One region of the Streptomyces sp. NPDC018000 genome, then DNA from elsewhere that is predicted to be linked to it. Evidence: riboswitches for the same ligand, from Rfam matches in the RefSeq annotation. Region 1 holds a riboswitch; the other holds the start of a gene.
What was found. Region 1 has a riboswitch for cyclic di-AMP ahead of ACH4EW_RS26205 (transglycosylase SLT domain-containing protein). Riboswitches for the same ligand answer to the same signal wherever they lie in the genome.
Positions count from the first base shown of each region.

Region 2: it holds a riboswitch for cyclic di-AMP, as region 1 does, so the genes downstream of both, ACH4EW_RS15285 (peptidoglycan DD-metalloendopeptidase family protein) here and ACH4EW_RS26205 (transglycosylase SLT domain-containing protein) in region 1, are expected to answer to the same signal.

Region 1 covers NZ_JBIRGM010000017.1:61,144-64,835, forward strand. The annotation lists partial or broken gene ACH4EW_RS26195 (transcriptional regulator) at 200-361, opposite strand; gene ACH4EW_RS26200 (APC family permease) at 468-1,739, opposite strand; cyclic di-AMP (ydaO/yuaA leader) riboswitch at 2,228-2,412, shown strand; gene ACH4EW_RS26205 (transglycosylase SLT domain-containing protein) at 2,417-3,163, shown strand; gene ACH4EW_RS26210 (hypothetical protein) at 3,345-3,662, opposite strand.
Region 2 covers NZ_JBIRGM010000005.1:200,640-204,331, reverse strand. The annotation lists gene ACH4EW_RS15305 (helix-turn-helix domain-containing protein) at 23-631, shown strand; gene ACH4EW_RS15300 (DUF6126 family protein) at 663-854, shown strand; gene ACH4EW_RS15295 (tyrosine-protein phosphatase) at 871-1,683, opposite strand; partial or broken gene ACH4EW_RS15290 (alpha-galactosidase) at 1,821-2,336, shown strand; cyclic di-AMP (ydaO/yuaA leader) riboswitch at 2,668-2,826, shown strand; gene ACH4EW_RS15285 (peptidoglycan DD-metalloendopeptidase family protein) at 2,832-3,692, shown strand, end outside.

The sequences.
Region 1 (3,692 bases):
CCCTGCCGACGGCGCCGGGCTCACGTGGTGAAGGGGCGGGAAATCGTGCGTACGGCCGGGGCCGATTCAGTCCACGTCGACGTTGTCGAAGAGCTCAAGCATTCTGCTGAGCACCCGTACGCAGGCCCTCATGTCGGCGTCCGTCACGTTCCCGTCCACCTGACGCAGGGCGGGGTGATCGTAGCGGCCGCCTCCGGCTTCAGTGGACGGGGGCGGCCGCCACCGCGCCGCCGGCTTCCTCCGTGGGGGTGTCGTGCAGTCCGAGGCGCAGGTGCTCGACGTGGAAGAGGGCCTGGTCGAGAAGTTCGGCGACGTGGTTGTCGTACAGCGCGCAGATCACCGAGCGGCCCCGGCGCTCACCGTACGCGTCGGCCTCAACGGCCTGCACCTGCTGCGCGACGCCGCCTGGACACGAGCCCGGAGTGCCGAGTGAGCCGCTGAAAGCCCATGTTTCCGGCAAGAAGGCACTACGGCGTGTTTCGGCCGAGAACCCTGCGTACGCCATAGGCCACAGCCCCGGCCGCGATCACCACCGTGCCGGAGATGACCGAAGCCGACGGCAGGGCGAAGGCGAGGAGCAGACAGCCCGCGAGGCCGGCGACGGGCACGATGCGGGGCGCGCGGCCTTCGTCCGGGGTGAGGGTCCAGGCGGCGGCGTTGGCGATGGCGTAGTAGGCGAGGACACCGAAGGAGGAGAACCCGATCGCCCCTCGGACGTCGGTCGTGGCGGCAAGGACCGCGACCACTGCGCCGACGGCGACCTCCGCACGGTGAGGAACCTCGAAGCGCGGGTGCACCGCGGCCAGGACATGCGGCAGGTGGCGGTCGCGGGCCATGGCCAGGGTGGTGCGTGAGACACCGAGGATGAGCGCGAGCAGGGAGCCGAGCGCGGCGACGGCCGCACCTCCCTGCACCACCGGCGCGAGGCCGGGGACGCCCGCCGCGCGTGCGGCCTCGGCCAGCGGGGCCGTGGCATGGGCGAGGCGGTCGGGGCCCAGGACGGCCAGCACCGTGACGGCGACGGCCGCGTAGACGAGCAGCGTGATGCCCAGCGCGAGCGCGATCGCTCGGGGGATGGTGCGCTGCGGGTCGCGTACCTCTTCGCCGAGGGTGGCGATCCGCGCGTACCCGGCGAACGCGAAGAACAGCAGACCGGCCGCCTGCAGCACTCCGCCGGCAGTGGCGTCCGCGCCGATGGTCAGACGCCCTGCATCGGCAGTGCCGCCGGTGAGACAGGCGGTGATCACGGCTGCGAGGACCGCCAGGACGAATGCGACGATCACTCGGGTCAGCCAGGCGGACTTGTGCAGACCGGTGTAGTTGAGCGCGGTCAGCGCCACCACCGCCGCGACAGCCACCGTGTGCGTCTGGCCGGGCCACACATAGGAGCCCACGGTCAACGCCATGGCCGCGCAGGAAGCAGTCTTGCCGACGACGAATCCCCAGCCTGCGAGATAGCCCCAGAAGTCGCCCAGGCGTTCACGGCCGTACACATAGGTGCCACCCGACTGCGGGTAGCGACCTGCCAGCCGGGCTGAGGACGTCGCGTTGCAGTACGCGACCACCGCAGCCAGCCCCAGGCCGAGCAGCAGCCCCGACCCGGCGGCCGCGGCGGCAGGCGCCGGTGCGACGAAGATGCCGGCACCCAGCATTGAACCCAGGCCGATGACCACGGCGTCGAACACGCTCAGACGGCGCTTCAACTCGCCCGCTCCCGCCGACGCCGTCGACGTGTTCATCGCTCTCTCCCAGCTGGGCGCCCCGCACCGGCAGGTCCCCGCAGTCCGTACGTGTACAGAGTTTCGGGGGCACGGTAGCCGAGCAAGGTGTCCGGACGATGCGGGCTGTGAAGGCTCGGGGGCGACCGGCTGCTGCTGCTCATGGCGCTGGGCCGGCTTCACACGAGGCACCCGGATCGCCATGCAAATGTCCAAGTATGGGCGATTTGCTTAGAAATAGCCTCTTGGTTAATAAAAAGACATTTGAAGAGAATTGCAACCTTTGCTTGTTGACCGAATTGCCCCTTTTTGGAAATCTCGTGGTGTGAGTCACGTTCGCAGCTCAAGATGCCGCAGCGTTCAGCGCGGTTCCCTTCTGTGCAAGGAATTTTGACTTCGCGGTGTGAGGTGGATTACTGCCGATTCCGCGATTCGATCTTGCAAATGAAATGTGATCCAAAATGGGGGCTTGTTCCTTTCGGTGTTTCTCGCCTACGGTCACCGTCAATCCGGACGGAACGCCGAATCCTGCCGCCGTCCGGCAATCCGACCACTCACGTCCGGCAGGAGCGGGGGACCCAGGTAAGTTGCCGGTCCGGTATCCGGAACGGCTCGGGGTGAAGCCGCATTGCGTGCGGCCGGACATCTCCAGTCCGAACCCGACAGCTCACCTCGTAGGCGACGGAGAGGAATTCGCCATGTCCGCAATCGGTAACTACCGTCGTCGTAAGTCCACTTCGCTGACCCGCGGTCTCGTAGCCGCGACCACGGGCGGAGCCGCTCTCGTGCTTCCGCTGATCGGTGCCGGCTTCGCCTCGGCCGCGCCGGCGCAGTCCGTCACCGCCGAAAAGGCCGCGTCGACCGTCGCCGCCGTCGGGGAAGAGTCCGCACAGAAGGACGCGCCCGTCATCTATTCCGTGATCGCGGGCGACACCCTTTCCAAGATCGCGCAGGGGAATTCCCTCAGCGGCGGCTGGCAGAAGCTGTACGAGGACAATCGAGAGATCGTCGGTGAAAACCCCGCACTGCTTCTCCCGGGCATGAAGCTGACAATCGGCGCCCAGGCCGATTCCGAGACTTCCGCAACTGCCACCGCCGCACCGGCCGCGCCGCCCGCGACGTACACGAACGATCTGGACGGCTGGATCAAGGAGTCGCTGGCTGTCATGGCCCAGCACGGCATCCCCGGCAGCTATGAGGGAATCCACCGCAACATCCTGCGCGAATCCTCTGGCAACCCCCTGGCCATCAACAACTGGGACTCGAACGCCGCCGCCGGAACGCCCTCCAAGGGCCTCCTCCAGATCATCGACCCGACGTTCCGTGCCTACCATGTGCCCGGTACGTCGACGGACAGCTACGACCCGGTCGCCAACATCACCGCTGCGTGCAACTACGCCGCCGACAAGTACGGCTCCATCGACAACGTGTTCGGGGCCTACTGAGTCGCAGCAGCGCCGACGGCGGTTCAGGGCCGACGGGTGGCGAGGGGCCGGACAAGCCCCTCGGAAAGGACCACACCCGCCGGTCAGGGACCGCCTTTCGGCTGCTCACCCGGCGTGGAGACCGGAGAAGGCCCGCACGGGGACGACCGGCGTCATGACCCCGTGGCCTGCGACGTAACGCTCACTCCTGGGCGTTCTCGGCCGGCCGCTCCGGCTTCTGCGGCGGAGGCCTCGGAACCGTGGCCGCTCCTCCCTCCCGGACGGACTTCACCACCGCCTCGTGAAGGCGCCGGCTGTCATCCTCGGAGCAGCACGGCACGGGACTGCCCGACATGGTGAACCAGTCGATCGCACCCGTGTACTGCACAGTGACCTGGGCCGTTTCATCGGCCCAGGTCGTGTGAACGGTCAGGTCTCCGGTCAGGACGCCGACCTCGTCCGTGAGCACGCCACCGCGCCCGGAGAACACACCGCGAGTCGTCCACGACGCCCAAGCCATGTCTCCAGGCTGGCACCAAGACCGTGGATG
Region 2 (3,692 bases), on a different contig from region 1:
AAGTTCCTGGCCCAATAGGTACATGAACACTCCAGATGGAGGGGCGGCCGACGAGCTGCCCGGGGTCGCGCCGCGTCTGCGCGATCTGCGCCGCAACCGTGGTCTCACCCTGGAGACCGCCGCCGAGTGGGCGGGATTGTCGCCCGCCCATCTCTCCCGGCTGGAGACGGGCCGTCGGCAGCCCTCGCTGCCGATGCTCCTCGGCCTTGCCAGGATCTACGGTATGACGGTTTCCGAACTGCTGGGCGAGACCCCCCCGGAACGGGAGGCGATCATTCGCCGCGGGAAGTTCGAGGGGGCCGAGGCCGACGGCTGGATGTACCAGCAGGCCGGCGGCTCCGGCCGGGCGATGCAGGCGCTCCGCGTCCGGGTTCCGTACGGGGCGCAGGGAGAACTCGTGCGCGTCCACCCCGGCGAGGAGTGGCTGTACGTGCTCGCCGGGCACCTCCGGGTCACGCTCGGGGATACCGTGCACGATCTCGCCCCCGGTGACAGCGCGCACTTCGACTCGCTCACCCCGCACCGGATCACCGCTGTCGACCGCGACGGATCCGAGCTCCTCTTCGTCCACACCCTGCTCCAGAGCCCCGCCGCCGAGCTGTGTCTCGGCAGCGGCTTCCACCGTCGCTGACCGGCCCGCCCGGTCGTCAGAGAGGACTGTCATGTCCGATTCAGAGAAATTCGACACGCTCGATTCAGAGAACTTCGACCCGCTCGGGTCCAAGAAGAAGTACGAAGCCCAGGAGCGGAAGTTTCCGCGCGGCGTGGTGATCCGGCTGTTCGCCTACCTCATCGCCGGGCACATCTTCGCGGCCTTCCTCTACCTGCTCTTCGCGGTGGCCGGCAAGGGCTGACCACCGCCGACAGCCCTCAGGCCTCGTCGAGGAGCCGGTCGCGCAGCCGCTCACGGGTCTCGGGCGCGAGCTTCAGGCCCTCGGAGAGGTAGCGGTCCGTGCTGCCCCAGGTCTCCTCGATCGTGGCGAAGGCCGCAGCGAGGTAGTCGGCGTGCGCGCCGAAGAGCGGATTGAGCAGCTCCATCACCTCGGCCGACATGCCGTCCGCCGAGGTGTCGCTGCGACGCACCTTGTAACGGCGGTGGGCGTCGTTCGACTTCAGGTAGTCGGCCTCGATGGCATCGCGCTCGACGCCGACCGCGAGCAGTGACACCGCGATGGACAGACCGGCCCGGTCCTTGCCCGCCGCGCAGTGCATCAACGCGGGAACGCTGTCCTCGGCCAGGGCGTGCAGAACCCGGCTGTGCTCGGCGGTACGGTCCCGGATGATCGCGCGGTACGAGGTGATCATCCGGTTCGTTGCCTTGCCGTCGGCCAGGACCGAGCGCAGCTGGTCGAGATCGCCGTCGCGGACCATCTGCCAGAACTCGGAGCCGTCGGCGGGGTCGGAGAGCGGGATGTTCACATTCCGTACGCCCGGCAGCTCCACATCCGGGCCGTCGAGCCGGTGGTCGGCCGCATCGCGGAAGTCGAAGACCGTGTGCAGACCGAGACCGCCGAGGAAGGCGGCGTCCTCGGCGGTGGCGTGCGCGAGGTGACCACTGCGGAAGAGTCGTCCGTACCGCACCCGCCGACCGTCCATGGTGGGCAGTCCGCCCACATCGCGGAAGTTGCGGACACCAGCGAGCTCGGGTTCCGTCGACGGGATCTGCGGCAACTGCTGCGTCACAGTGACTCCTGGAGTGTCTGGTGCCGGCGCGAGTCGCCGACAAGGCCACTCCCGCGACGATACGACATTGATTCCTCAGGCAATCATCTTGGTCTTTGCTCGTCGACACTTCCGCGAACTCCGTTACTCCTGCGGCGAATTTCTCGCAGGAGCAGTGGTGCGCCCTCGCCGAGCGAGCCGCCGCGATGGGCGTAGAACCGTTCGTCGTGGACGACTCATGGTTCGGACGGCGCATCAGCGACCGGGCCGGGCTCGGTGACCGGACGCCGAATCCGGACGCCTTCCCGGTGGGCTGAAGCCGCTCGCCGACGAAGTGCATGGACTCGGCATGCAATTCGGTATCCGGGGCGAGTCGGAAATGGTCAATGCCGACAGTGATCTCTATCGCGCACGCCCCGACTGGATGCAGCATTTCCCAGGGCGGGCACGGACCGAGTCCGCAATCAATTGGTACTCGATCCGGCCCGCACCGATGTGCGGAACCATCTGTGGGCGCAATGGGAAACGCGCTGCTCTCCAGTGCGCCCGTCGGCTATGTGAAAGGGGACTTCAACCGCTGCTTCACCGAAGCGGGCCGGCCGGGCAAGGAGCATCAGCAGAAGCTCTGGATCGAGCATGTGGGTGCCCTGTGCCCGCTGATCGACCGGCTCAGGGGTCTCGACGCGCGGGTTCCGAGACTCCGGCGCGAATGATGGGGCATGGCATGTCCGTAATGGATGCATTTACCCCAACATATCCCGTTTGTGCGTGAGATGGCTTCCCTCTCGTGAGCGGGATCATATCCGTGACGGTGAGTGCTGACGGCACGGTTGGGTATTCCGTGCGCGGCACGGAAATTCAAGATCCTTAATCCACGGAGTGTGACCGGAATTCCGCGCCGATTTCCGGCGTGCATTCCGGAACGGAACCAGTGGCTTGTTCTCTCCGTCCCGACTCGCTTACGGTCGCCGTCAATCCGGACGGACCGCCTAATCCTGCCGCCGTCCGGAATTCGCACCCACTCATCGTGTGGCAGGAGCGGGGGAACCAGGTAGGCCGCCGACCGGAGAAATCCGGCCGGCTAGGGGTGAAGTCGCGCTCGGCGCGGCCGGGCATCTCCAGCCCGAACCCGACAGCTCACCTCGCAGGCGCCGGAGAGGAAGCACGTCATGCCCATATCGGGTAAGCACCGTCGTAGGAAGTCCAGCACCATCGCCCGTGGCGTGGCCGCCGTGAGCGCCGGCGGCGCTGTCATCGCTCTGCCGCTGCTCGGCGCCACCGGTGCCCACGCCGCGGAGCAGGCCGCCCCGGCCGCCCCGCAGTCGGCCTCCGCCGCCACACACGCCGCCCCGGCCGAGCCGGTCGCGCAGAAGCAGGAAGCCGCCACGACGTACCCCGTTGTCTCCGGTGACTACCTGTCGAAGATCGCCGCCGAGCAAAAGGTCGACGGTGGCTGGCAGAAGCTGTACCAGGACAACCGCGAGGTCGTCGGCGAAGACCCCAACCTGATCTTCCCGGGCATGAAGCTGACGCTCGGCGGCAACGCGTCGGGCCACTCCGCGCCCACCGGTGCCGGTGCGGGCGCAACTCTCCCGTCGAAGGCCCCCTCGGTGCCCTCGTCGGCCGCGGAGAAGTCCGCCCCGGCCAAGTCCGCCCCGGCCAACGTCTCGACAGCCACGGAGTCCAAGACCTCCGCCCCGTCCGGCCGGAGCAGCAGTTCCGGCTACAGCCACCCGGTCCCCGGCAACCACACCACTGGATACCGCGCCTCCGGCTCCAACTGGTCCAGCGGCAGCCACACCGGGATCGACTTCCCCGTCTCCACCGGCACCAGCGTGAAGGCCATCACCTCCGGCACCGTCGTCACCGCCGGCTGGGGTGGTGCGTACGGCAACCAGGTCGTCATCAAGCACGCCGACGGCCACTACTCGCAGTACGGCCACCTGTCCTCGATCTCCGTCTCCGCGGGCCAGACCGTGAGTACCGGTCAGCAGATCGGCCTCTCCGGCGCCACCGGCAACGCCACCGGC